Telluria mixta: one gene and its partner. The protein of the gene in region 1 interacts with the protein of each later gene in a pairwise test. Links are inferred from orthologs where the notes say so. Each region holds a gene or a part of one and is shown on either strand. Other genes may lie near its edges. The genes, in order: ftsA and P0M04_RS04615.

The links.
Region 2: the proteins of ftsA (region 1) and P0M04_RS04615 interact in binary tests that used the Escherichia coli proteins (3 or more experiments, as listed by UniProt). The link is inferred for Telluria mixta from one-to-one orthologs.

Annotation. Positions count from the first base shown.
Region 1 is NZ_CP119520.1:755,185-769,386, reverse strand. The notes cover bases 1-2,901. They hold ftsA (cell division protein FtsA), read left to right. Parts: upstream 1-785; coding sequence 786-2,018; downstream 2,019-2,901. Other genes in these bases: ftsZ (cell division protein FtsZ), read left to right, coding at 2,235-2,901; P0M04_RS03360 (cell division protein FtsQ/DivIB), read left to right, coding at 1-764. Also shown: more of ftsZ, read left to right, coding at 2,902-3,437; P0M04_RS03345 (peroxiredoxin), read left to right, coding at 3,649-4,152; P0M04_RS03340 (GNAT family N-acetyltransferase), read left to right, coding at 4,160-4,609; P0M04_RS03335 (DMT family transporter), read left to right, coding at 4,660-5,502; lpxC (UDP-3-O-acyl-N-acetylglucosamine deacetylase), read left to right, coding at 5,575-6,510; P0M04_RS03325 (DciA family protein), read right to left, coding at 6,589-7,086; P0M04_RS03315 (MerR family transcriptional regulator), read right to left, coding at 10,229-11,239; P0M04_RS03310 (AI-2E family transporter), read right to left, coding at 11,280-12,356; bifunctional glutamate N-acetyltransferase/amino-acid acetyltransferase ArgJ, read left to right, coding at 12,625-13,863; P0M04_RS03300 (ATP-binding protein), read left to right, coding at 13,868-14,202. UniProt on the Escherichia coli protein: Essential cell division protein that assists in the assembly of the Z ring. May serve as the principal membrane anchor for the Z ring.
Region 2 is NZ_CP119520.1:1,024,279-1,039,102, reverse strand. What follows is about bases 4,661-7,492. They hold P0M04_RS04615 (rod shape-determining protein), read left to right. Parts: upstream 4,661-5,470; coding sequence 5,471-6,514; downstream 6,515-7,492. Other genes in these bases: mreC (rod shape-determining protein MreC), read left to right, coding at 6,678-7,492; gatC (Asp-tRNA(Asn)/Glu-tRNA(Gln) amidotransferase subunit GatC), read right to left, coding at 4,865-5,164; gatA (Asp-tRNA(Asn)/Glu-tRNA(Gln) amidotransferase subunit GatA), read right to left, coding at 4,661-4,839. In the rest of the region: P0M04_RS04640 (ABC transporter ATP-binding protein), read left to right, coding at 1-371; P0M04_RS04635 (ABC transporter permease), read left to right, coding at 368-1,588; Asp-tRNA(Asn)/Glu-tRNA(Gln) amidotransferase subunit GatB, read right to left, coding at 1,877-3,337; more of gatA, read right to left, coding at 3,364-4,660; more of mreC, read left to right, coding at 7,493-7,859; rod shape-determining protein MreD, read left to right, coding at 7,859-8,380; mrdA (penicillin-binding protein 2), read left to right, coding at 8,403-10,382; rod shape-determining protein RodA, read left to right, coding at 10,386-11,501; P0M04_RS04590 (septal ring lytic transglycosylase RlpA family protein), read left to right, coding at 11,554-12,558; P0M04_RS04585 (TonB-dependent receptor), read left to right, coding at 13,046-14,824. UniProt on the Escherichia coli protein: Forms membrane-associated dynamic filaments that are essential for cell shape determination. Acts by regulating cell wall synthesis and cell elongation, and thus cell shape.

The DNA of each region.
Region 1 (14,202 bases):
TGCTCGCGTGCGTGGCGTCGGGAGTGTGGTGGCTGTCGCAGCGCCCGATGTTCACGTTGCGCGCGGTGCGGGTCGAGAGCATGTACGGGCTGGACCTGCAGCACGTGAACGAGCTGACGGTGCGTAACGGGGTGCTCGGGAAGATCAGCGGTAACTTCTTCACGAGCGACCTCGAACAGGTGCGCACCACCTTCGAGGCCGTGCCGTGGGTGCGCAAGGCCAGCGTGCGCCGCGAGTGGCCGAACCAGCTGATCGTGCAGGTCGAAGAGCACGAGGCGCTGGGCACGTGGGGCGAGGACGGCAAGCTGTTGTCGGTGAAGGGCGACGTGTTCACGGCCAACCTGGCCGAGGCCGATGAGGACCACGCACTGCCTGCGTTCGATGGTCCCACCGGCAGCGAGAAGGAAGTGCTCACGCGCTTCGCGGAACTGCGCGGCTGGTTCGCGCCGATCCGCCTGACGCCGGAGTCGATCAGCCTGTCGAACCGCTACGCCTGGACGGTGAGGCTGAACAACGGCATGAGCGTGGAGCTGGGACGCGAGAAGGACAAGGACACACTGCACGGACGCGTGCAGCGGCTGGTGAGCATTTACCCCCAGCTGGTGGCTAGACTGCAGGAAGGGCGCATCGATACCATCGACATGCGCTATCCGAACGGTCTCGCATTGTCCTCGGCGGCATTGACCGTGCCGGCGGATGCGTCCAAGCCCGTGAAGGCGGCAGTCAAGAAAAAAACAAATACCAAAACTACAAAGCAGATCTAATTTAAGCAGGCGACAGCAAACATGACAAAAGACGCGAAGAACCTGATCGTCGGCCTCGACATCGGTACCTCGAAGGTGGTGGCGGTGGTGGCCGAGGTGATGGCCGATGGGCGCCACGAGGTGATCGGACTGGGCCAGCACGAGTCCAAGGGTTTGAAGAAAGGCGTTGTCGTCAACATCGAAGCGACCGTCGAATCCATCCAGCGCGCGCTCGAAGAAGCCGAGCTGATGGCCGACTGCAAGATCCGCAACGTGTACGCGGGGATCGCCGGCAGCCATATCCGCTCGTTCAACTCGAGCGGCATGGTCGCCATCAAGGACAAGGAAGTGACGGCCACGGACGTGGCGCGCGTGATCGAGACGGCGAAGGCCGTGAACATCCCGACCGACCAGCAGCTGCTGCACACGGTGCCGCAGGAATTCATCGTCGACAACCAGGAAGACGTGCGCGAGCCGATCGGCATGAGCGGCATCCGCCTCGAGGTGCGCGTGCACATCGTCACCGGTGCGGTGTCCGCGGTCCAGAATATTGTAAAGTGCGTGCGCCGCTGCGGCCTCGAGGTGTCGGACCTGATCCTGCAGCCGATGGCGTCGGCCGATTCCGTGCTGACGAACGACGAGAAGGAACTGGGCGTCGTGCTGATCGACATCGGCGGCGGCACCACCGACATCGCGGTCTTCAGCGATGGCGCGATCCGCCACACGGCCGTGATCCCCATCGCCGGCGACCAGATCACGAGCGACATCGCGATGGCGCTGCGCACGCCGACGGGCGAGGCGGAAGAGATCAAGATCCGCTACGGCGTGGCCAAGCAGGTGTTGGCCGATCCGGGCGAGTCGCTGGAAGTGCCGGGCCTCGGCGACCGCGGTCCGCGTGCGCTGTCGCGCCAGGCGCTGGCGGCCGTGATCGAGCCGCGCGTGGAAGAACTGTTCGCGATGGTGCACCAGGTCGTGCGCGAGTCCGGCTACGAAGGCGTGCTCTCGTCGGGCATCGTGCTGACGGGCGGCTCGTCGATCATGCCGGGCATGATCGAAATGGCGGAAGACATCTTCCTGAAACCGGCGCGCCTCGGCACGCCGGAATACCGGGGGCAACTGGCGGACGTCGTGCGCAGCCCGCGCTACGCGACGGTCCTCGGTCTGCTGCTGGAAGCGAAAAAACAGTACCTGCGCGGTCACATCGTCACGCGTCAGGATGGATCGGTGAAGGCAGTGTGGCAACGAATGAAAGAGTGGTTCCTCGGGAATTTCTGAGGCGGCGGAGGACCGCGGCGCGCGTGAGCCAGGATGGGAACAACGTAAACGCAACGCGTGGCGGGTTTTTCGAGGTTTAGTAACAGCTAGTAGCAGATTTGCTTGGTAACGGACACGAAACATTTTTAAAATAGTGGCGCGTTTCCAATCTCGAGTCCTGGCGATGTCCGCGAGGATTCGGGCTTGGAAACGGCTCATCGAGATTAGGAGTTCATCATGGAGTTCGATATGGTCGATAACGCAGCATTGGGCACCGTCATCAAGGTCGTCGGCGTTGGCGGCGCGGGTGGCAATGCGGTCCAGCATATGATCAACAAGGGCGTGGCCGGCGTGGAGTTCATCGCGGCGAATACCGACGCCCAGGCGCTGGCCGCATCCAGCGCCCACAACATCATCCAGATCGGCGAGTCCGGCCTGGGTGCGGGCATGCGTCCGGAAATCGGCCGCCAGCTGGCCGAGCAATCGCGCATGCGCATCGAAGACGCGTTGCGCGGTGCGCACATGGTCTTCATCGCCGCCGGCATGGGCGGCGGCACGGGCACCGGCGCCGCGCCGATCGTCGCGGAAGTCGCCAAGAGCCTGGGCGCGCTGACCGTGGCCGTCGTCTCGAAGCCGTTCTCGTACGAAGGCCAGAAGTGCATGGACGTCGCCGAAAACGGCCTGAACGAACTGACCAAGCACGTCGACTCGCTGATCGTCATCCTGAACGAAAAACTGGAAGACATCTACGAAGACGAATCGATGCTGGACTGGATGAAGCATGCGGACGATGTGCTGAACAACGCCGTCGCCGGTATCGCCGAGATCATCAACGTCCCGGGCCACATCAATGTCGACTTCAACGACGTGAAGACCATCATGAGCGAGCAGGGCAAGGCCATGATGGGCACCGCGACCGCGTCGGGCGTCGACCGCGCGCGCATCGCCGCCGAACAGGCCGTCGCTTCGCCGCTGCTGGACGGCATCGACCTGTCGGGCGCGAAGGGCGTGCTGGTAAACGTCACCGCGTCGCGCGGCCTGAAAGGTAAGGAGATCAAGGAAGTCATGGCCGCCGTGCGCGCCTTCGCTGCGCCGGACGCCGCGATCGCACAAGGCATCGCCTACGACGACGAGATGGGCGACGAACTGCGCGTGACCGTCGTCGCGACGGGCCTGGGCAAGAACAAGGCCAACATCTCGCTGGTGCAGCCGCAGCAGGTCCTGCGCACCGGCACGTACGGCGCGCCGATGATGTCCGGCACCCCGGGCGTGACGGCCGGCGTGACCATGGGTACGGCGACCGGCGCCGGCGCGATGGACGGCATGAAGCAGCCGGCCGTGTGGCGCCGCGAGCAGGCCTCCGAGCAGGTGCGCGCGATGCAGAACAACGGTGTCGAGACCTACGACATCCCGGCGTTCCTGCGCAAGCAAGCCGACTAAGTAGCAGACTCCAACGCCGGCTGACCACCGGCGCTCCATGATGCGGGGCCAGGCTGTTCCAAGCAGCCTGGCCTTTCGTTTTTCAACACCGGGGTCAGAGCCCGATTTTTGGAAATAGCTTGCGGGCAGTTGCCAAAATAAGGGCTCTGACCCCGGTTTGGGCTGGATCAGGCATACTTGCGGGTTCTTGAAACTTGAAAGGAATACCACCATGACGATCCAGATCGGCGACCGCCTGCCCGAAGGCTCCCTGCAGGAATTCATCGACGTCGAAACCGAAGGCTGCGCGCTCGGCCCGAACACGTTCAACGTGGCCGACCTCGTGAAAGGCAAGACCATCGCCATCTTCGGCCTACCCGGCGCCTTCACCCCGACCTGCTCGGCCCAGCACCTGCCCGGCTACATCCAGCTGGCCGACCGGCTGAAAGCCAAGGGTGTCGACGAGATCTGGTGCATCTCCGTCAACGACGCATTCGTGATGGGCGCGTGGGGCCGCGACCAGAAGGCCACCGGCATCGTGCGCATGATGGCCGACGGCAGCGCCGCGTTCACCAAGGCCCTCGGCCTGGAATTCGACCTCGTCGCCAAGGGCTTCGGCGTGCGCTCGAAGCGCTACTCGATGCTCGTGCAGGACGGCGTCGTCAAGCAGCTGAACGTCGAGAGCGGTGGCTTCGACGTGTCGTCGGCCGAGACGCTGCTCAAGCAACTGGGCTGATCGACGCTTGATCATCAACACCGAATCGCCGGACCAGCCCGAGGTGCGCGACATGCTCGCGCGTCTCGACGCGTACTGCGCCGCGCTGTATCCGGCCGAGAGCAACCACCTGATGGACATCGCGTCGCTCATGCAGGGCGACGTGCTGTTCCTCGTGGCGCGCGACGTGGACGGCGCGGCGGTGGGCTGCGCGGCGCTCGTCAACAAGCAGGAATATGGCGAAGTCAAACGCATGTTCGTCGACGAGCGCAGGCGCGGACTGGGGACGGGCCGCAAGCTGCTCGAACACCTCGTGATGTTCGCGCGGATGTCCGGCCTGTCGGTGCTGCGGCTGGAGACCGGCATTCATCAGCCGGAAGCCATCGGTTTGTACGAGCGCCTCGGCTTCGAGCGCCGGGCACCGTTCGGCGACCACCGGGAGGATCCGCTGTCGCTGTTCATGGAGCTGCGGCTGTGAGAGATGCGCCCGTGAGCCGGCTTGCCGGGAACATGCGCAGCATCCGCGCGATGCTGGTCTGCGTCGCCATGTTCTCCATCATGGACATGACGATGAAGCTCCTGTCCGCGCATTTCCCGGCGCTGCAGGTGGCGGCGATCCGCGCGCTGTCCGCGCTGCCGCTCGTCGGCGCGTACCTGTTCTGGCGCGGCGGGCAGCGCTCGCTGCTGCGCATCCGCTGGCCGCTGCACCTGCTGCGCGGCGCGATCGGCATCGCGATGCTGGCCCTGTTCACGTACGGCCTCAAGACGCTGTCGCTGGCCGAAGCGTATTCGATTTTCTTCGTCGGTCCGATCCTGATCACGGCGCTGTCCGTGTTCGTGCTGGGCGAGCGCGTAAACGGTGCGCGCTGGATCGCGATCGGCGTCGGCATGGCCGGCGTGCTCGTCGTGCTGCGGCCGACCGGCGCCGGCTTTTTCTCGCTGGGCGGCCTCGCGGTGCTGATCGCGGCCGTATGCTATGCCGTCTCGGCCGTGGCCGGACGCGTACTCGCGCGCACGGATCGGGGCGAGCACATGATGTTCTGGCTGATGGTGCTGATGGCCACCGGCGCGACGCCCATGGCCGCGCCTGCATGGGTGCCCGTGCAGGCGGAGCACCTGCTGCTGATCCTGATGCTGGCCGTCAGCGGCTTCTTCGGCCAGCTGGCGCTGACGGAAGCGTTCAGCCATGGCGAGGCGTCCGTGGTGGCGCCGTTCGAGTATACGGCCCTCGCGTGGGGCGTGGCGATCGACTGGCTCATGTGGAAAACCTTGCCAGATGAATACACTTTATTGGGTGCCGCCATCATCATCGGCAGTGGCCTGTACCTGATCCGCCACGAAACCACCCACGCGGAGGCCGAGCATCCGTGAAAACGTGGTGTTCCAGCCACCGCCGGGTGGGGGCCTCCGGCAGGCGCGAAAGCCCTACGATATAATCGAACGATGCTCAAACAACGAACCATCAAACAATTGGTCCGCACGACAGGTGTCGGCCTGCACTCCGGAACCAAGGTCGAGCTGACCCTGCGTCCGGCGGCCGCCGATACGGGCATCGTGTTCCGCCGCGTCGATCTCGACCCTATCGTCGAGTTCCCGTCGAATGCCGATATCGTGGGCGATACCCGCATGGCGTCGGTGCTCACGCAGGGCAATGCGCGCGTCTCGACCGTCGAGCACCTGATGTCGGCCTGCGCCGGCCTCGGCATCGACAACCTGTACGTCGACGTCACGGCCGAAGAAATCCCGATCATGGACGGTTCCGCGTCGTCGTTCGTCTTCCTGCTGCAGCAGGCGGGCGTGCAGGAGCAGGCCGTGCCCAAGAAATTCATCCGCGTGCTGAAACCCGTGGAAGTCCGCCAGGGCAGCGGCGCCAACGAGAAATGGGCGCGCCTCACGCCATACGACGGCTTCAAGCTCGACTTCTTCATCGAATTCAACCACCCGGCCGTGGACGGCACGACGCAGCGCGCCGTCGTCGACTTCGGCAAGGTCTCGTACGTGCACGACGTGGCGCGTGCCCGCACGTTCGGCTTCATGCAGGACGTGGAAAGCCTGCGCGGCATGGGCCTGGCGCGCGGCGGTTCGCTGGAAAACGCGATCGTGATGGACGAATACCGGATCCTGAATGCGGACGGCCTGCGCTACGACGACGAGTTCGTGCGTCATAAAATCCTCGACGCGATCGGCGACCTGTACCTCGTCGGCTCGCCGCTTCTGGCCAGCTACGAGGCGCACAAGTCGGGCCATGGCCTGAACAACCTGCTGCTGCGCGAGTTGCTGGCGCATCCGGAATCCTACGAGATCGTCACGTTCGAGGCGCAGGAGCGGGCGCCGGTGTCCTACGGCGCGCAGATGGAGCGGGAGTGGGCGCTGACCTGATGGTGCGCCGACGCTGCATGAACGCGTGGACGGCGGATACGCCACGTCACAGCACATCGCCGGGTGGAGCTGTCCACCCTACTTGCGTCGCTCCGCCAGCCTTCTGATTGCCGCGATCAGCGCCGCGTTCTGCGGCGTTTCCGGCAACGTCTCTCCCAACTGCTCGAACGCATCCACCGCCGTCGGCGGCAAGGTCAGCGAGGACGGCTTCGCCTCCTCGCGCACGGGCACGTTAGGCCGCATCTGGATCTTGATGCGCACGTTCTCCACCTGCCATCCCTTTTTCTGCAAACCCGCCTGCAGCTTGGGCAGCTGCTGCTTGAGCTTGGCCGCGACGGCGGAAGAGGGCACGGCGAGGGTCAGCACGGCATCCTGGAACGACAGCACGTCGCAGCCGGCGTACATCGGCGGCAGGATGACCTTGACGTCACGCTGCAGATTGCCCACGCGCAGGGCGGTCGGCATCAGGGCCGCGAGGCGGTCGTTGGCGCGCAGGAAGTCGGTGGCGCCGAAGGCCGTCTTGCGGTCGCGGGTGCCGTAGATATGGAATGGACGCTGCTGATTAGAAGACTGCATGCTTGGAACATACCACAGCCGCGCACCCTGCCGCCAAGAATCGTGCGCGTTGTGTGAAATCGAATGCAGTTTGATAACATTTTTTGCCAGCCGCACTTGTGATCCGCCGGGCGACCCCCAAGTGTGGCCGGATCGCATGATAAAATCGGTGGCTTTTTGCCATTGGTGCTCTCGGGTAGATATGTTTTTGCTATCATCCTGGGCTCCTCGGACCTTTTTCGCGGCGTACTTTTGAAGAACACAGCATGTCATTCCTGACCAAGATTTTCGGCAGCCGTAACCAGCGTCTGCTCAAGCAATACCAAAAATCCGTACGCGAGATCAACGCGCTCGAGCCGCAGATGGAAGCGCTGTCCGATGCCGATCTCCAGGCAAAGACAAACGAATTCAAGCAACGCCTGGCCGGGGCGCCACGCTGGACGACATCCTCGTGGAAGCCTTCGCCGTCTGCCGCGAAGCTGCCAAGCGCGTCATGAAGATGCGCCACTTCGACGTGCAGCTGATCGGCGGCATGGTCCTCCACTACGGCAAGATCGCCGAGATGGGCACCGGCGAAGGTAAAACGCTGATGGCGACCCTGCCCGTGTACCTGAACGCGCTGTCCGGCAAGGGCGTGCACGTCGTGACGGTCAACGATTACCTGGCCCAGCGCGACGCCGAACAGATGGGCCGCCTGTACGGCTGGCTCGGCCTGAGCACCGGCGTGAACCTGTCGCAGATGGATCACGACAGCAAGCAGAAAGCCTACGGCTCCGACATCACCTACGGCACCAACAACGAGTACGGCTTCGACTACCTGCGCGACAACATGGTCTACGAGATGCGCGAGCGCGTGCAGCGTGGCCTGAACTTCGCCGTGGTCGACGAGGTGGACTCGATCCTGATCGACGAAGCGCGCACCCCGCTGATCATCTCCGGCCAGGCCGAGAACCACACGGAGCTGTACCACAAGATCAACGAAGTCCCGCCGCTGCTGACCCTGCAGATCGGCGAGGAGACCCCGGACGGCAAGGGCAACATCGAAGTCCCGGGCGACTACACGAAGGACGAGAAGGCGCACACCGTGCTGCTGACCGAGGCCGGCCACGAGAAGGCCGAGGCCATCCTCACGAAGATGGGCCTGCTGCCGGAAGGCGCCTCGCTGTACGACGCCGCCAACATCACGCTGATCCACCACCTGTACGCCGCCCTGCGCGCGCACGTGCTGTACCACAAGGACCAGCACTACGTCGTGCAGAACAACGAAGTCGTGATCGTCGACGAATTCACCGGCCGCCTGATGACGGGGCGCCGCTGGTCCGACGGCCTGCACCAGGCCGTGGAAGCGAAAGAGGGTGTGCGCATCCAGAACGAGAACCAGACGCTGGCCTCGATCACCTTCCAGAACTACTTCCGCATGTACGGCAAGCTGTCCGGCATGACCGGTACGGCGGATACGGAAGCGTACGAATTCCAGGAGATCTACGGCCTGGAAACCGTCGTCGTCCCGCCGAACCGTCCGTCGCAGCGCAAGGACCGCCAGGACCAGGTGTACAAGACGGCGCAGGAAAAATACCAGGCGATGCTGAACGACATCCGCGACTGCTACGAGCGCGGCCAGCCGGTCCTCGTCGGCACGACGTCGATCGAGAACTCGGAACTGCTGTCGGGTATCCTGGACCAGGCCAAGCTGCCGCACAACGTGCTGAACGCGAAGCAGCACGCACGCGAGGCGGAGATCATCGCGCAGGCTGGTCGTCCGAAGATGATCACCATCGCCACCAACATGGCGGGCCGCGGTACCGACATCGTCCTGGGCGGCAACGTCGAGAAGCAGATCCAGTTCATCGAGGCCGACGAGGCGCTGACGCCGGAACAGAAGGCCGAGCAATCGGCCAAGCTGCGCGAGGAATGGCAGTCGCTGCACGACCACGTCGTCGCGCAGGGCGGCCTGCACATCATCGGCACCGAACGCCACGAGTCGCGCCGCGTCGACAACCAGCTGCGCGGCCGTTCCGGTCGCCAGGGCGACCCGGGTTCGTCGCGCTTCTACCTGTCGCTGGACGACCCGTTGCTGCGCATCTTCGCGGGCGACCGCGTGCGCGCCGTGATGGACCGCCTCAAGATGCCGGAAGGCGAACCGATCGAGGCCGGCATGGTCACGCGCTCGATCGAAGGCGCGCAGCGCAAGGTCGAGGCCCGCAACTTCGACATCCGCAAGCAGCTGCTGGAATACGACGACGTCGCCAACGACCAGCGCAAGGTGATCTACACTCAGCGTAACGAACTGCTGGAAGCGGCCGACATCTCCGAGCTGATCGCATCGCTGCGTATCGGCGTGTTCACCGACGTCGTGCGCACCTGGGTGCCGGCGGAGTCGGTGGAAGAGCAGTGGGACATCCCGTCGCTGGAGCGCGTGCTGGCCGACGAATGGGCGCTCCCGGTGCCGCTGGCGAAGATGCTGGAGGACGAGCCGAACCTGAACGACGACGACATCCTCGAGCGCGTGCTGGCCGCTGCGGAAAGCTCGTACGAAGCGAAGGTCGGCATCGTCGGCAAGGAAGCGTTCGGCGGCTTCGAGCGCAATGTCATGCTGCAGAACATCGACACGCACTGGCGCGAGCACCTGGCCGCGCTGGACCACCTGCGCCAGGGCATCCACCTGCGCGGCTATGCGCAGAAGAACCCGAAGCAGGAGTACAAGCGCGAAGCGTTCGAACTGTTCGGCACGATGCTGGACCAGATCAAGAACGAGGTCATCCGCACCATCATGACCGTCCGCATCCAGACCCGCGAGGAAGTCGAGGCGGCGGAAGCGGCGATGCAGGCGGCCGCGGCGCATCTGGAAAACGTCAACTACCAGCACGCCGACTTCGACCCGACGGCAGCGCCGGAAGAACTGATGGCGCCGCTCGCAGTCACTCCAGGCACGACGGCGATGGCGGACGATCCGGCCACCACCTACATGGGCGTGAAGGTCGGCCGCAACGACCCGTGCCCGTGCGGCAGCGGCAAGAAGTTCAAGGCTTGCCACGGCAAGCTGGCGTGATGCCGTAACCCCAACAAAAAGGCACCCGCGGGTGCCTTTTTTGTTGCCAAAAACCGGGGCCAGAGCCCGGTTTGGAGAAATTGCCAAAAATCGGGCTCTGACCCCGGTGTTACTTCAAGCGGTCAGCGCCTTGCGCAGCCAGGCCAGCGTCGCGTCGCCGATGCCCGGTCCCATGCGCAGCAGGGGTTCCGTCGCGGTGGCCTTGCGGAAGGCGTCGACGTCCTGCGGGTCGGTGCCGACCATGTCGTGGAACAGCGCCATCCACTGGCGCCCCAGGTCGCGCGCCCGCGGGCCCGTCGCTTCCGGATCGGCCTTGATCTCGGCCTGTACCTGCGCGATCAGGGGCGTCCACTCCTGGCCGCGCGTGGCGACGTGGCGGCGCATGCGGTCGAGCACTTCCGGCCGCAGGTATTTCGCCCACGTGTCGGATTTCAGTTCGCCGACGGCGGCCTTCACGTAGTCGAAAATCTGCGCCGGCATGCCGACGGCGTCCTTTTCGCGCTCGACCATCGCGTTCAGCTTCGCCTGCAGCGCCGCGTCGCCGCCCGTGTCGCGCTCGAACGTCTGTAGCCAGCGCAGGGCGAACGCCTTGGCGGCGTCCGAGTTTGGCGGGACCTGCGATTCGATCAGGCCGCGCACCTGTTCGACCATCGCCTGCCATTGCGCCTGCGCGGCATCGCTGCGGACCATCGGCAGGCGCTCCAGTTCCTCCTTGGTGAAATAGCGTTCGTATACGTTGATCATGTCCATGGTGTTCTCCAGTGTGGTGAGCCACGTGGACAGGTCCGGCGCGCTGCCTTGCACGAGTTGGGCGCGCACGCGCAGCAGCTGGTCGCGCAGGCGCCTGGCTTCCGCCATCCGCACTTCGAGCGCTTCCAGCTGGCGGTCGACGATCGCCAGCGGCGAGCCGGCCGGACTGTCCAGCGTGAGGGCGATGTCGGCGAGACTCAGGCCGAACGCACGCAGGGCCTGGATGCGGTGCAGGCGGGCCACGTCGTCGCGGTCGTAGAGCCGGTAGCCGGCATCGGAACGCGCGGAAGGGCGGAGCAGGCCGATGCTGTCGTAGTGGTGCAGGGTGCGCACCGTCAGGTTGGCCAATGCGGCCAGCTCTCCTACCTTCAGCATTGTTCGTCTCCGTTCTTCAGCGTGGGACCATGGTCAGGCCTCACGTGACGTGAGGGTCAAGCGGTTTCGACTCGCGCAAGGCACGTGCCTCGTGCCACAAGGTGACGAACAAGGTCATCACGACGGGTCCGACGAACAGGCCGATGAGCCCCAGCGTCTCGACGCCGCCGAGGATGCCCAGCAGGACGGCGACGAACGGCAGCTGCGTCGCATTGCCGATCATCGCCGGCCGCACGAAGTGGTCCGCGATGAACAGGATGATCGCGCCCCACACGAGGATCCCGATCGCCGCGATCGTCGCGCCCTGGAACGCGAGCAGCGCGGCGGCGGCGCCGAAGGCGAGCGGGGCGCCGAACGGGATGATGGCGAGGATGCCCGTCGCGGCGGCCCACAGCACGGCCGACGGCAGGCCCGCGACCTGGTAGCCGATGCCGAGCAGGACGCCTTCCGCGAGGCCGACGAGCACGAGCCCGTTGACGGTGGCGCGCACGGCGACAGGCACCTTCAGCGAGAACAGCGTCCAGCGCGCCGTGCCGATCAGGTGGGCACCGATGGCGTTCGTCTGGCGCTGCAGCGCGGCGCCGTCCTTGTAGAAGAAGAACAGACACAGGAAGGCGAACAGCATGTCGACGAGGCGGTGCATCACGCCGCTGCCGACGCGCTTCAGGACTTCGCTGGCGGTCTGCATGCGGCCGACGGAACCGTCCTGCAGCAGGTGCGCGAGGCCGTGCGGCTGGCCGAGCGTGGCCAGCCACCAGTTGTAGATGGCGTCGCCGGCGAACGGAATGCGGTGCAGCCATTCCGGCGCCGCGAGGCCTTCCGTGTTGGCGCTCGCGACCAACTGCGCCAGCGCCGGCGCCTGGCGCGCGGCCTGCGTGACGCCCAGCGCGAGCGGCGCGATGAACACGATGGCGACGATGACCGTGACAAGGGCCGCCGCGGGGAGTGTCCGCCCGCCCAGCGCCGTCCGGACGCGCACGTACAACGGCCACGTGGCGATGCACAGGATCGCGGCCCACAGCAGCGGCAGGATGAAGCGCTGCGTCACGAACAGGGCGCACAGGACGATCGCCAGCGAAAAGCCGGCACTGAGTACATCGCGTTGGTTGTCGGTCATTACGCCTCCGGTGGATGGGCCATCTTACCAAGGCTGCATCGCCGGGTAAGTAGTGTTGCCGATTATTAAGTGGTCAACTTAAGCGTGTATTAACAGCTCGAAAACGTCGTCCCCGCGCAGGCGGGGACCCAAGTTCATTTGCGCCGCTGCTGCGCACGCAAAATTGGACCCCCGCCTTCGCGGGGGCGACGTATGGAGCGGACCGTGCACGTCCGCTCAAGGCGTTACAATACCGGACCTTCTTTCCATCTTTTCATTAGAGAACGCCATGGCCGTCAATTCCCCCCTGCCCGTCGCCGCCGAACTGAAACCCGTCGCCGGCATCGAACTCGGTTACGCCGAAGCCGGCATCAAGAAGCCGAACCGCAAGGATGTGCTGGTGATGAAGCTCGCCGAAGGCGCGACCGTCGCCGGCGTGTTCACGAAGAACCGCTTCTGCGCGGCGCCGGTCCAGGTCAGCAAGGCGAACCTCGAGGCAGTGAAGGGCGGCGGCAAAGCGATCCGCGCGCTGGTCGTCAACACGGGCAACGCGAACGCCGGTACGGGCGAGCCGGGCCTGCAGAACGCGCAGGCCACGTGTGCCGAAGTGGCGCGCCTGCTCGGCCTCGACGCGCAGCAGGTGCTGCCGTTCTCCACCGGCGTGATCCTGGAACCGCTGCCGGTGCAAAAGATCGTCGCGGGCCTGCCGGCCGCCATCGCGAACCTGAAGGCGGATAACTGGTTCAACGCGGCGGAAGCCATCATGACGACGGACACGCAGCCGAAAGCGGCGTCGCTGACGACGACGATCGGCGGCCACGTGGTCACGATGACCGGCATCAGCAAGGGTGCCGGCATGATCAAGCCGAACATGGCGACGATGCTGGGCTATCTCGCATTCGACGCGAAGGTCGCGCAGCCCGTGCTGGACGAACTGGTGAAGTACGCGGCCGACCGCTCCTTCAACAGCATCACCATCGACGGCGACACGTCGACCAACGACTCGTTCATCCTCGTCGCCACGGGCGCCGGTTCGCTCGTCGTCGATTCGACCGACAGCGCGGACTACGCCGCACTGCGCGACGCCGTCACCGGCATCTCGCGCCACCTGGCGCAGCAGATCATCCGCGACGGCGAAGGCGCCACCAAGTTCATCACGATCAGCGTGGAGCAGGGCCGCGACATGGAAGAGTGCCGCAAGATCGCCTACGCCATCGCCCACTCGCCGCTCGTGAAGACCGCGTTCTTCGCCTCCGACCCGAACCTGGGCCGCATCCTGGCCGCCATCGGCTACGCGGGCGTGGACGACCTGGATACGTCCAGGCTCGACCTGTACCTGGACGACGTGCTGGTGGCGAAGGCCGGCGGCCGCAATCCGGAGTACAAGGAAGAAGATGGCCAGCGCGTGATGAAGAAGGCCGAGATCCTCGTGCGCGTCGTGCTCGCGCGCGGCGAGGCGGATGCGACCGTGTGGACGTGCGACCTGTCGCACGACTACGTCTCGATCAACGCCGACTACCGTTCCTGAACCGATGAACCAGCTGGACAACTTCCTGCACCGCGCCGAAGCCCTGCTGGCGCGCGTGGAGGCTTTATTGCCGCCCGCGGCGCCGCGCGATCCGGATTTCCGCCACGGCTATGCCTACCGCTGGCGCAAGCGTCCGGGCGCGGGCAGCGTCAAGTACCTGCAGGCGGTCAATCACGCGTCGAGCATCCGCCTGGACGACCTGCAGCACATCGGTCCGCAGAAAGAGCAGATCGAGCAGAACACGCGCCAGTTCGTGACGAAGCGCCCCGCCAACAACGTGCTGCTGACGGGCGCGCGCGGCACGGGTAAATCGTCGCTGATCAAGGCGTGCCTGAACCA
Region 2 (14,824 bases), 270 kb from region 1 along the record:
TGATTTATCGCGGCATCCCGCTGAAGGAACGTCTCGCGCTGGCGGAGCAGGCCTTGCAGCGCGTGGGCCTGGGCGGGCGGCTGCACCACCGGCCCAACGAACTGTCGGGCGGCCAGCGCCAGCGCGTCGCGATCGCCCGGGCGCTCGTGGGCAAGCCCTCCATCCTGCTGGCCGACGAACCGACGGGGAACCTCGATTCGGCCACCAGCGAGGAGATCCTGGCCCTGATCCGCGAACTGCATGCGGGCGGGCAGACGGTCGTCATGGTGACGCACGAGCCCGAGATCGCGGCGCAGTGCCGGCGCGTCGTGCGGTTGCGCGACGGGCGGATCGTGTCGGACACGAGGAATGATGCGGAGAACGCGGCATGAACCTGTTCCTCGAAAGCCTGCGCTCGGCGCTGGCATCGATCCGCGCCCACCGGCTGCGCAGCTTCCTCACGTCGCTGGGCATCATCATCGGGGTGGCGTCGGTGATCACCGTGATCTCGCTGATCCAGGGCCTGTCGAAAAGCGTCACCGACCAGTTCGAAGGACTGGGCGGCAACGGCCTGACGGTGCGGCCGCACAATGAGTTCAAGGACGTCATGCGCGGCAAGGTGAACTACCTGCGCTTCGACGACGTGGAGCAGCTGCGCCTGCGCGTGGACGGCATCCGCAACCTCAGTCCCGTCTTCGCGCCCGGCTTTTCCGAGGTGCGCTTCACGGGCATGTCGGCGACGGCGCAGGTGTTCGCCACGACGGCCAGCTACCAGGAAGTGAACGGCCGCTACGCGCGCCTGGGGCGGTTCATCAGCGACTCCGACGACGCCGGCGCGCGCCGCGTGGCCGTCATCGGCGAGAAGCTGATCGAGGACCTGCACCTGCCGCCGAATCCGGTCGGGCAATTCGTCCTGTACGCGAACGAGTGGTTCAAGATCGTCGGCGTGATGGAAAAGCGGGGCGAGATCTTCGGTATGTCCCAGGACAACTACATGATCATCCCGTTCAAGACGGGGCAGAGCATCATCGGCAACAACACGCGCCCGCAGCTGCAGATCACGGTCGCCGTGCGCGACCTGGGCCGGCTGGACGCGACGCGCAGCCACATCCGCATGGTGATGCGGCAGGCGCATCGCCTCAAGCCCGACGACACCGATGATTTCGAGATCGAATCGGCGGACCAGATCGCGAAATCGTTCGAGAAGCTGAGCGGCACGGTGACGCTCGTGATGGGCGGCGTGGTCGGCATCGCGCTGCTGGTGGGCGGCATCGGCATCATGAACATCATGCTGGTGTCGGTGAAGGAGCGCACGCGCGAGATCGGCATCTGCAAGGCGATCGGCGCGCGCAGCCGCGACATCCTGATGCAGTTCCTGATCGAGGCCGTCACCCTGTCGCTGCTGGGCGGCCTGCTGGGCCTCGTGATCGGCTACGCGCTGGGAGCAGGGATTGCCGCCATGATCCCCGACTTCCCGCCGGCCGTGGTGCCATGGTGGGCGGTGGCGCTGTCCGTGCTGTTCTCGGGCGGCGTGGGCGTCGTGTTCGGCGTCGTACCGGCCAGCCAGGCGGCGCGCCTGGACCCGATCGACGCGCTCCGCTACGAATAAATTCGGGGTCAGAGCACTTTTTCGGTGAAATTCGGGGTCAGAGCACTTTTTTGTGCACCATCCTTGGAGCAAGTTTTACGGCGAGGGCCGCTTGCCGGTTCTGCTGCACAGCGATCGACACGTCGATGCTGTCTGCGGGGATGGGTGGTTCGGTTTCGTAAAGACATTGATCCGAAATGTGCTCTGACCCCGAATTTGCGCGGAAATGTGCTCTGACCCCGAATTGGGGCAATAGTGCAGACGTAAAAAAACCGGAGTGTGCTCCGGTTTTTTGGGGCGTGCCAGGACTCAGGCCGCCAGCTTCTTCTTCAGCAGCTCGGTAACCTGCGCCGGATTCGCCTTGCCCTTCGACGCCTTCATGCATTGGCCGATCAGCGCGTTGATCGCGGCTTCCTTGCCGGCCTTGTACTGCTCGACCGATTTCGCGTTGTTGGCCAGGACCTCGTCGACGATCGCTTCCAGCGCGCCCGTGTCCGAGATCTGCTTCAGGCCCTCGCGCTCGATGATCGCGTCGGCCAGGTTCTCGTCACCCGACTGCGCTTCCCACATCAGGCTGAAGACCTTCTTGCCCGCGTTGTTCGAGATCGTGCCGTCGGCGATGCGCTTCAGCAGCAGGGCCAGTTGCGACGCTTCGACCGGCGAGTTCTCGATGGCGACGTCGGCGCGGTTCAGCGCGGACGACACGTCACCCATCAGCCAGTTCGCGGCCGCCTTGGCGTTGTCCTTGCCGGCCTTCGCGACGACGGCTTCGTAGTAGGTCGCCATCGCCTGCGACGACGTCAGGATCAGCGCGTCGTACTCGGGCAGGCCGTAGTCGCGGATGAAGCGCTCGCGCATCGCGGCCGGCAGTTCCGGCATGCCGGCTTTCACGCGGTCGATCCACTCCTGCGAGATCGCGAGCGGCGGCAGGTCGGGGTCGGGGAAGTAGCGGTAGTCCTGCGCGTCTTCCTTGCTGCGCATCTGGCGCGTTTCCTTGCGGTCCGGGTCCCACAGGCGCGTCGCCTGCACGACCTTGCCGCCGTCCTCGATCAGTTCGATCTGGCGGCGCACCTCGTAATTCACCGCTTCTTCGATGAAGCGGAACGAGTTCAGGTTCTTGATCTCGCAGCGCGTGCCGAATTCCTTCTGGCCGACGGGGCGTACCGACACGTTGACGTCGCAGCGGAACGAGCCTTCCTGCATGTTGCCGTCGCAGACGCCGAGCCACATCACGAGGCCGTGCAGCGCCTTCGCATAGGCGACGGCTTCGGCGGCGCTGCGGATTTCCGGCTCGGAGACGATCTCCAGCAGCGGCGTGCCGGCGCGGTTCAGGTCGATGCCGCTCATGCCGTGGTAATCCTCGTGCAGCGACTTGCCGGCGTCTTCCTCGAGGTGGGCACGGGTCAGGTTGACGGTCTTCGTCTCCAGCTTGCCATCCTTCTCGAACGCGAACGTGAGGCTGCCGCCCTGCACGACCGGGTCTTCGAACTGGCTGATCTGGTAACCCTTCGGCAGGTCGGGATAAAAGTAGTTCTTGCGCGCGAAGACGGATTGCGGCGCGATCTTGGCGCCGACCGCGAGGCCGAAGCGGATGGCGCGTTCGACGGCGCCCTTGTTCATCACGGGCAGCACGCCCGGCAGCGCCAGGTCGACGGGGCTCGCCTGCGTGTTCGGCTCGGCGCCGAACCTGATCGAGCTGCCGCTGAAGATTTTGGAGTTGGTCGTGAGCTGGACGTGGTTCTCAAGACCGATGACGACTTCCCATTGCATGGTGTTCTCTCTTGTATGTCAGTGCGTCAAACGCCTTCGGGCGCGCGCGTATGCCAATCCGTGGCTTGCTGGTACTGGTGCGCGATGTTCAGCAGCTTCGCCTCGGCGAAATAATTGCCGATGATTTGCAGGCCGACCGGGCGCTTGCCGTTCTTTTCACCCTGGCCGAAGCCGACCGGGATCGACATGCCGGGCAGGCCGGCGAGGCTGGTCGACAAGGTGAAGATGTCGGCCAGGTAGTTTGCCACCGGGTCGTTCGCCTTGGAACCCAGGTCCCACGCGACGCTCGGGGCCACCGGGCCCATGATCACGTCGCACTTGTCGCGGAACGCGGCCTGGAAGTCGTCGGCGATCAGGCGGCGGATCTTTTGCGCCTGCACGTAGTACGCGTCGTAGTAGCCGTGGCACAGCACGTACGTGCCGACCATGATGCGGCGCTGGACTTCCTTGCCGAAGCCCTGTGCGCGCGTCTTCTTGTACATGTCCTGCAGGTCCGTGTACTCCGGGGCGCGGTAGCCGTAGCGCACGCCGTCGAAGCGCGACAGGTTCGACGAGGCTTCCGCCGGCGCAATGATGTAGTAGACGGGGATCGACAGCGACGTCTTCGGCAGCGAGATCTCGACCAGCGTCGCGCCCAGCTTCACGAATTCGTCCAGCGCGGCGCGCACGGCCTGCTCGACGTCGCTTGCCAGGCCTTCACCGAAGTATTCCTTCGGCACGCCGATGCGCAGGCCGGTCAACGGTGCGTTCAGGTCGCGCGTAAAATCTTCGCGGGCATTGCCTTGCTCGGCTGTGAGGCTCGTCGAGTCGCGCTCGTCGAAGCCGACCATGTCGTTCAGCAGCAGGGCGCAGTCCTCGGCCGTGCGGGCCATCGGGCCGCCCTGGTCGAGCGACGAGGCGAACGCGATCATGCCGAAGCGCGACACGCGGCCGTACGTCGGCTTGATGCCGGTGATGCCGCAGAACGCGGCCGGCTGGCGGATCGAGCCACCGGTGTCGGTGCCGGTCGCGGCAGGCGCCAGGCGCGCGGCGATCGCGGCGGCCGAGCCACCCGACGAGCCGCCCGGCACGGCCAGCGCGTCCCACGGATTCTTGACGGCGCCGAATGCCGAGTTCTCGTTCGACGAGCCCATCGCGAATTCGTCGCAGTTCAGCTTGCCGAGCGTGACCATGCCGGCGTCGGCGAATTTCGTGACGACGGTCGCGTCGAACGGGCTGGTGTAGTTGCCCAGCATCTTCGAGGCCGCGGTCGAGCGCCAGCCCTGCGTGACGAAGATGTCCTTGTGGGCAATCGGAATACCGGTCAGCGGGCCGGCATTGCCTGCCGCGATGCGCGCATCGGCGGCCTTGGCTTGCGCCAGCGACAGTTCCGGATTTACATCCAGGAACGCGTTATGCTGGCTGGCGGCGATGCGGTCGAGGTAGTGCCGGGTCAGCTCCGTCGCCGAGACTTGTTTCGAGTGCAGGAGCGCGGACAGCTCCTTGATGGTTTTTTGATGCATCATGATGGTCGACGTTCGCAGCGGGTTATTCGATGACTTTCGGCACCAGGTACAGGCCGTCCTGGGTTTTCGGGGCCGGGGCCTGGTAGTCGTCGCGGTGGTTGTCTTCCGTCACCACGTCCTCGCGCAGGCGCAGGGGCAGGGCGAGCACGCTGGCCAGCGGTTGCGACAACGGCGCAACACCCGTGGTGTCGACGGCCTGCAACTGGTCGGCGAGGGCGAAGATCCCGTTCAGCTCGTTCAAGGCGATTTCGGCATGGGCTTCATCCATGTCGAGCTGGGCCAGGTTGGCGATCCGTTTTACGTCTGAAAGTGTCAGGGACATGGCAAAAAGCGCGGTTCGATACCGCGTTCAAAGATGAATGTGTAGATAATGAAATTTGGACAACGGCGCGCTAAAGCTGATAAAAGCTTTCTAATACCGTCGATCTCGCAGGCTGATATGGGCACGAAACCACCCGTTTTTCAGCGTTTAATCGGTAAATTATAAGGTAGAATGGCGGGCTAATGCGTTCTCCGGGCGAAACCTGCCCCGCTTCCACGCATGAAAAGCCCGCGAGGCGCTCGGCAGTCGCGGCAAGGATTCCCCGATTAATGTTAGGCGCACCCTATCGCGCATATCAGGACACACATGTTTGGTTTTTTACGTAGCTATTTCTCGAACGACCTGGCCATCGACCTGGGCACCGCCAACACACTGATCTACGTGCGCGGCCTGGGCATCGTGCTGGACGAGCCTTCGGTCGTCGCGATCCGCCAGGAAGGCGGTCCGAACGGCAAGAAGACGATCCAGGCGGTCGGCAAGGAAGCCAAGCAAATGCTCGGCAAGGTTCCCGGCAACATCGAAGCGATCCGTCCGATGAAGGATGGCGTGATCGCCGACTTCACCGTCACCGAGCAGATGCTCAAGCAGTTCATCCGCATGGTGCACGATTCGAAGTTCTTCCGTCCGTCGCCGCGCATCATCATCTGCGTGCCGTGCGGTTCGACCCAGGTCGAGCGCCGCGCGATCCGCGAATCGGCGCTGGGCGCCGGCGCGTCGCAGGTCTACCTGATCGAAGAGCCGATGGCGGCCGCGATCGGCGCCGGCCTGCCGGTATCCGAGGCGACCGGCTCGATGGTCGTCGACATCGGCGGCGGCACGACGGAAGTCGGCATCATCTCGCTGGGCGGCATGGTCTATAAAGGTTCCGTGCGCGTCGGCGGCGACAAGTTCGACGAAGCCATCGTCAACTACATCCGCCGCAACTACGGCATGCTGATCGGCGAACAGACCGCCGAGTCGATCAAGAAGGCAATAGGGTCGGCCTTCCCTGGCTCCGAAGTCAAGGAGATGGAAGTCAAGGGCCGCAACCTGTCGGAAGGCATCCCGCGTTCCTTCACCATCTCGTCCAACGAGATCCTGGAAGCGCTGACCGACCCGCTGAACAACATCGTCTCGGCCGTCAAGAACGCCCTCGAGCAGACCCCGCCGGAACTGGGCGCGGACATCGCCGAGAAGGGCATGATGCTGACCGGCGGCGGCGCACTGCTGCGCGACCTGGACCGCCTGCTGATGGAAGAGACCGGCCTGCCGGTGCTGGTGGCCGAGGATCCGCTGACCTGCGTCGTGCGCGGTTCGGGCATGGCGCTCGAGCGCATGGACAAGCTGGGCTCGATCTTCTCGTACGAGTAACCCGGCCGTGGCTGCGCGGATAGGGCGTGTGACCGTTCCGGCGATCCTGCGGGGACGCTCCACGTTGCACGCGCTGCCCGCGTTTGGTGTCGCCCGTCTGCCGCAACCCCGCGCCGGGCGTCTGGATTGACGCGGGCGCCGGTCGCCCGCATTATTGGAAGTCATGGAATACAGTCCTCCGCCGCTGTTCAAGCAAGGCGCCCCCGCAAGGGTCAAGGTGACCGTGTTCGCTCTCCTGTCGATCGCGCTGCTCGTGGTCGACGCCCGCCTGCACGCGCTCACCGCCGTGCGCCAGGTGGCGGCAACGGTCCTGTACCCGTTCCAGATGGCTGCCCTGGCCCCGCGTGACGCGCTGGCCAACATGGGCACGTATTTTTCCTCGATCTCCGCGCTGCAGAAGGAAGTGCGCGACCTGAAGAGCCAGCAGGTCGCGATGGCCCAGGCCATGCAGCAGGCGCAGCTCCAGATGGCCGAGAACACGCAGCTGCGCCGCCTGATGGATGCGCGCGAGCACCTGCCCGTGCATTCGATGATGAGCGAGATCCTGTACGACGCGCGCGATCCGTCCACGCGCCGCGTGGTGCTCGACCGCGGCACCCGCAACGGCGTCAAGCTCGGCCTGCCCGTGATCGACAACGCCGGCGTCGTCGGCCAGGTCACGCGCGTGTTCCCGTTCACGTCCGAAGTCACGCTCCTCACCGACAAGGAGCAGGCGATCCCCGTGCAGGTGCTGCGCAACGGCCTGCGCAGCGTCGCGTATGGCCGCGGCCAGTCGGGTCTTCTCGACCTGCGCTTCGTCGCGCCGAACGCCGACATCCAGGTCGGCGACGTGCTCGTGACGTCCGGCCTGGACGGCGTCTACCCGGCCGGCCTCGCGGTGGCCAAGGTGATCCAGGTCGAGAACGTGGCGCAGGGCGCCTTCGGCCGCGTCGTGTGCCAGCCGCTGGCCGGCATCGACCGCCACCGCCAACTGCTGATCGTGATGTCCGACCAGCCGCTGCCGCCGCGCCCGGCCACGGATGCGCCGAAGGCCAACGCCGGCACCACGTCGAAGAAGAACCTGCCGCGCATGGAACCCGTGCCGCCGCTGCCGCTGCCGCCGCAACCGCTGGCACCGGCCGTCGCGCCGGCCGCGAACGGCGCCGCGCCCGCGCGCCCGAATCCGGCCGCTGCTGCGCGTACGCCGGCTGCAACGCAGGCCGCCGCGCCGGCCACAACGCCAGCCGTGCGGGCGCCGGCGACGACGCCCGCCGCCGGCGCGCCGGCCGCGGCAGCGCCCGCACGTAATCCAGCCACCGTCGCGCCGACCCAGCCTGCACCGGCTGCGCCGAAGGAGGGGACCTGATGCCGACGACAAACCGTCCGCACTACATCCTGTTGCCGGTCAGCCCGCTGTTCATCGCGTTCAGCCTGGTCTGCGCATTCATGCTCAACCTGCTGCCGTGGGGCCGCTGGGTCGGCGCGCCGGACTTCGTCGCGCTGGTGCTCGTGTTCTGGGGCATCCATCAGCCGCGCAAGGTCGGCATCGGCATCGCGTTCTGCATGGGCCTCCTGATGGACGTGCACGACGCCACGCTGCTGGGCGAGAACGCCCTCGCGTACACCTTGCTGTCGTACCTGGCGATCATGATCCACCGCCGCGTGCTGTGGTTCCCGCTCGTCACGCAGGCGATGCACGTGTTCCCGCTGCTGCTGCTCACGCAGGCGATCCAGGTGATGGTGCGCTTCTTCGTCACGGGCCGCTTCCCCGGCGCGCTCGTGTTCATCGAAAGCGTGATCGCCGTCGCGCTGTGGCCCGTGATCACGTGGCTGCTGCTGGCGCCGCAGCGCCGCGCGGTCGACAAGGACCATACGCGTCCGATCTGAAGACTTTTGATCGCATTCCCGAATGACCGAGATTAAAGACAGTGATCGCGAGATCCACCTGTTCCGCATGCGCCTGACGGCGATGGTGTTGTTCGTCTTCATCTGCTTCGGCCTGCTCGTCGCACGCTTCGTCTGGCTGCAGGTCGTCAAGCACAGCCAGTACATGGCACAGGCCGAGGACAACCGCATCGCACTGGTCCCCATCGTGCCGAACCGCGGCCTGATCGTCGACCGCAACGGCGTCGTCCTGGCCAGCAACTACTCCGCCTACACCCTCGAGATCACGCCGTCGAAGCTGGAAGCGAACCTCGATTCCGTCATCGACGAACTGGCGAAGCTCGTCACGATCGAACCGAAGGACAGGAAACGTTTTAAACGCCTGATGGAAGAGTCGAAGAATTTTTCCAGCGTCCCGATCCGCACCCGCCTGACCGACGACGAAGTGGCGCGCTTCACCGCGCAGCGCTTCCGCTTCCCCGGCGTGGAAGTGCAGGCGCGGCTGTTCCGCCAGTATCCGCTGGGCGAAGTCGCCTCGCACGTGCTGGGCTACATCGGCCGCATCAACCAGGCCGAGGCCAAGGTGCTCGATGCCAGCGACGATGCCGCCAACTACAACGGCACGGACCACATCGGCAAGGAAGGCCTGGAAAAGAGCTACGAGCGCCAGCTGCACGGCCAGACAGGCTACGAGGAAGTGGAGCGCTCGGCCGGCGGCCGCGCGATCCGCACCCTGTCGCGCACGCCGCCGACGCCGGGCAACAACCTGATCCTGTCGATCGACATCGAGCTGCAGAAGGTCGTCGAGGAGGCGTTCGGCAATTACCGCGGGGCGCTGGTCGCCATCGAACCGGCGACGGGCGACGTGCTCGCGTACGTGTCGCGGCCCGGCTTCGACCCGAACCTGTTCGTCGACGGCATCGACAGCCAGAGCTGGACGGAACTGAATACGTCGCTCGACAAGCCGCTGATGAACCGTCCGCTGTCCGGCACCTACCCGCCCGGTTCGACGTTCAAGCCGTTCATGGCGCTGGCCGCGCTGGAGCTGGGCCTGCGCCGTCCCGAGTACGGCATCAGCGACCCCGGCTTCTTCGTGCTGGGCGGCCACCGCTTCAACGACGACAAGAAGGGCGGCCACGGCTACGTCGACATGTACCGCTCGATCGTGATGTCGTGCGACACGTATTACTACCAGCTCGGCAACGAGATGGGCATCGACCGCCTGCACGACTTCATGCAGCCGTTCGGCTTCGGCGACAAGACCGGCATCGACCTCGAACACGAGAAGACGGGCGTGCTGCCGTCGCAGCAATGGAAGCGCGACCGGTTCAAGAAGAACCGCGCGGCGCAGAAGTGGGTCGGCGGCGACACGATCTCGATCTCGATCGGCAACGGCTTCAACAGCTATACGCCGCTGCAGATGGCGCACGCCGTGGCGACGCTCGCCAACGACGGCGTCATCATGAAGCCACACCTCGTCAAGCTGCTCGAGGACGGCGGCAATCATGCGCGCACGCCGACCGTGGCAAAGGAATCCGGCCGCATCGCGCTCAAGCAGCAGAACATCGACGTCATCAAGCGCGCCATGGTCGGCGTGACGGCGGACCAGAGCGGCACGGCGTTCATCCCATTCCGCAACGTGCAGTACACGGTGGCCGGCAAAACGGGTACGGCGCAGGTCGTGGGCCTGCGAGGCCAGAAATACAATGCCGCCGCGACGCCGGAACGCCTGCGCGACAACGCGTTGTTCGTCGCGTTCGCCCCGGCCGATCATCCGCGCATCGCGCTCGCGATCGTCGTGGAAAACGCCGGCTTCGGCGCGACCGTGGCGGCGCCGATCGCGCGCAAGGCGCTCGATTACTACCTGCTCGGCAAGCGTCCGGGCGACGCGGACAAGCCGGCGCCGAAGCCCGTCGACCCGGTCCCGGCCGACGAAGACCAGGTGGCGCCCACGGCCGGTGCCGATTTCAGGCCGGGCGGCGAGACCCCCGGCAACAAGGACTGAACCATGGCGCATTTCCCCGAACGCCGCTCGCTCAGCCGGCGCCTCAAACCGTATTTCACCGTCTTCGATCCGGCCCTGTCGCTGATCCTGTTCCTGCTGCTGTGCACGGGCCTCGTCACGCTGTCCTCGGCCGGCCACGACTTCCCCGGCCGCCTGGAAGGCCAGATCCGCAACATCATCGCGGCCTTCGTGTTCATGTGGGCGGCCGCCGTCGTGCCCCCGCAGACCCTGCTGCGCCTCGCCGTGCCGATCTATACGTTCGGCGTCGCGCTGCTGCTCGCCGTGGCCACCGTCGGCATCATCAAGAAGGGCGCGCGGCGCTGGCTGCACGTGGGCGTGGACATCCAGCCGTCCGAGATCATGAAGATCGCCACGCCGCTGATGCTGGCCTGGTATTTCCAGACCCGGGCCGGCATCCTCAACTGGAAGTCGTTCGCGGTGGCGGCGCTGCTGCTCCTGATCCCCTTCGGCCTCATCGCCAAGCAGCCCGACCTCGGCACGGCGCTGCTGGTGGGCGGCTCCGGCTTCTTCGTGATCTTCCTGGCCGGCCTGTCGTGGAAGGCGCTCGGCGCGCTGTTCGCGGCCGGCTGCGCGGGCCTCCCGGTGGCGTGGTCGATGATGCACGACTACCAGCGCGAACGCGTGATGACGCTGATCGATCCCACGTCCGATCCGCTCGGCAAGGGCTTCCACATCATCCAGTCGACCATCGCGATCGGCTCGGGCGGCGTGACCGGCAAAGGCTATATGAAGGGCACGCAGGCTTACCTGGAGTTCATTCCGGAACGCACCACCGACTTCATTTTTTCGGTATATTCCGAAGAGTTTGGTCTGGTCGGCAACCTCGTGTTGCTGTTCCTGTACCTGCTGCTGATCGGGCGCGCGATGATGATCGCGGCCAATGCGCCGAACCTGTTCACGCGCCTGCTGGCCGGATCGGTCGCGATGATGTTTTTTGTGTATGCCTTTGTCAACATGGGCATGGTCAGCGGCATCCTGCCCGTGGTCGGAGTTCCGCTTCCTTTCATGAGCTATGGCGGCACCGCGCTGATTACTTTGGGGCTCTGCAGTGGTATATTGATGAGTATTCAACGACACCGCAAACTGGTGCAGACCTGATATGCAAGAGAACGCGATGGCCGTTCCGAGGTTGCTCCCAGCGGTCATTGCGATGTTGGCAATGATGGCGGGGTGCAGTACCACGGACCAGAACGGCGAACACAAAAGCCTGATTCCCCTGCCGTGGAAGCACAAGGTCACCCGCGTGGACCCGAAGCTTCCGAACCTGCCGGCGGCCGGCTCCGGTCGCGGCGGCTACTACCAGGACGACGGCCCCGGCGCGAATCCGCCGCCGGGCCTGCTGGACACCCCGGACGCCGTCGTCAAGTACGAACCCTACGCCAAGTTCGCCAACAGGCCGTACGCCGTGTTCGGCCAGACCTACACACCGCTCATCAACGACGAACCGTTCACCCAGCGCGGTGTGGCCAGCTGGTACGGCGTCAAGTTCCACGGCCAGCGCACGTCGTCGGGCGAGGCCTACGACATGTACAAGATGACGGCCGCGCACCCGACGCTGCCGATTCCCTCGTACGCGCGCATCACGAGCCTGGAGAGCGGCAAGTCCGTCGTCGTGCGCATCAACGACCGTGGACCGTTCCATTCCGACCGCGTCATCGACGTCTCGTACACGGCGGCCCTCAAGCTGGGGCTGCTGGGCAAGGGCAGCCACCAGGTCCAGGTCGAGCGCCTGTTCCCGGGTGACGTGATGCAGCTCGCGTCCGCGCGCCGCGCCGCCGCATCCGAGGCGCAGGCGTTGCCGGCACCGCCCGCCATCGCCGCCCTGATGCTGGAAGACCGCGTCGACATGGACAGCGCCGCCGTCGCGCGCGCACAGGCGCCCGCTGCCTCGACTTCGGCCTTGGCCTCGGCTGACAAGGCCGCACTGGCGCCGGGTTTCTATCTGCAACTGGGCGCCTATGGTCGCGACGGCAAGGCCGAGGAGATGGGCGAGAAACTGAAACAGGCAGGCGTCGACCTGACTGTCGAAGTCGTCCGTTCCGGCAACGTCAACCGCCTGTATGGCGGCCCCTTCGAAACCCGCGCACTGGCGCAGGAAGCGGCGCGTGCGCTGCCGGCCGGACTCGGCCTGAAACCCATCGTCGTGCGGCGCTGAGCGGGCAGGGACCTTGCCGTCCCGTGCCGCTTTCCAGCCTGTTCCAGCTCCCCTCCCATAGCGCGCCCGGCGGACCGGCCGGGTTTTGCCTGTTCCTGTCCAGACATCAGATGTCTGACCAACTCGGCGGCATTTCAGTATCCGCGCATGACAATGTGCGATGTCAATTGCATTAAAACCACAGAAATATGGCTGAAATTGCGGCTTTCCTTAAATGTTATCGTCAGATGTCAGACATCTACAACGATTTTTGATTTGCTATACGCTACCATTTGTTGTACTGTATATGTGCTACTTCATTAAATTTAATTTGGGTTTTTGACCGAAATTCCAGAATAAACACCAGGCCTAACGCTATGGTTGCGCAAAACATTTATGTTTGCTCAATTGACACTCATAACATTGAGCTCCTACACTGATTTTGCCTAGTCATAAGACCATGCCTACCGGTATGTCCAGGCCCAGATAAAAATACAGGAGACAGCAAATGATCGAGAAGTCCGTAGCGCGGCGTCGTCACCAGGGCCGCCAAGTTGTGCTTGGCCTGAGCGTAATCGCCGGCCTCATCCAGCAGGTGTATGCCCAGGAAGCCCCGGCCGCAACTGCCGACGCGGCCGTGGTGACCGTGACCGGCTACCGCGCCAGTCTGCTGTCGTCCGCCAAGGACAAGAAAGAAGCCGTCGGTTTCCAGGACACCATCAGTGCCGAAGACATCGGTAAATTCCCCGACAAGAACATCGCCGAATCGCTGAGCCGTATTCCCGGCGTGCAGATTGCGCGCGACGTGACGGGCGAGGGTGTCAACGTGCAGATCCGCGGCCTCGGTTCCAGCTTCACCAAGGTGCTGCTGAACAATGCGCAGATCGCCGTGGCATCGTCCGGCCCGATCGACGGCGCGAACACGAATCGCGAGATCGACCTCGACATGCTGCCGACCGATCTGTTCACCAAACTGACCGTCAGCAAGAGCCCGACGGCCGACATGATCGAAGGCGGCGCGGCCGGCGTCGTCAACCTGCGCAGCGCGCGTCCGTTCGACAATCCGGGCACGCACGTCTCGTACGGTGCCACCGCGCAGAAGCAGAAGATCGCCGATGGCGTCGGCGGCCGCGCTTCCATCCTCGCCAGCAAGACCTGGGGCGACACCTTCGGTATCCTGGCCGGCTTCGCCGTCAACCGCCAGAAGGCACGCACGACCGGCTACGAGACGGTGGGTCTCACCAACGCCAACCTGTCGGCCACGCAGAATACGACGGGCACCCGCAACCCGACCGGTGGCGGCAACTGGACCATCCCGGCCACCGTGCCGGCCGGCGCCGGCGCGGGCCTGGTGGCAGGCACCCCGATCAACCAGGCATTCCTGCTGGCGAACAACCCGGGCCTGAACATCGGACAGATCGACAACGCGATCCTGCCGCGCCTCGGCCGCTACATGGATTACTTCGGCACGCGCGACAAGGGCGCGGCGATCATCAGTGCCGAATGGCGTCCGCTCGACAACCTGCATTTCTATGTCGACACCATGTACAGCAAGAAGGACGACGACATGTCGCGCATCGGCTATACCTGGGCCGTGCGCAACAACTTCGAGATCCCGCTGAACATGCAGGTCGACAAGAGCGATTGCGCCGCCGGCTGCACCGTCACGCAGGGCACGTTCGCCAACTCGCGCTACTTCATCGAATACGGTCCGCGCCGCGACAAGACGACCTTGAAGGGCATCAACCCGGGCATGGAATGGAAGATCAGCCCGACCCTGAAACTGGAAGCGCAGGCCAACGCGACCAAGTCGTCGTTCTCGCACGAAGCGCCCACCATCATGCCGATCACGGCCGATGGCAGCGGCCTCGTCGCGACGTTCAACGGCAACGGCGGCGCCATGCCGAGCATCACGTTCAACCAGGACGTGAACAACCCGGCCAACTTCGTCTGGGCCGGCGGCCGCGTCAACATCCAGAACGAGCTGCGCGAAACGAGTACCAAGGGTTTCCACTCCGACCTGACCTGGGGCGACGCCAAGCTGAACGTGCGCGCCGGTATCGCCTATGACGATATCGACCGCCGCATCCGCGGCCAGGACAACTCGGCCGCCTGGCAGGCTGCCGTGTGCGGCAACAATCCGAGCGTGTTCCTGCAGGGCCCGAACGGCGCGCCGACCTGCGACGGCGCCTCGACGCCGGGTGCCAGCGCCAGCGCCCTGTACCCGGGCTACGGCACCGGCTATACGGCCGGCCAGACGGCACCGCTCACGTACCAGGGTTCGCTG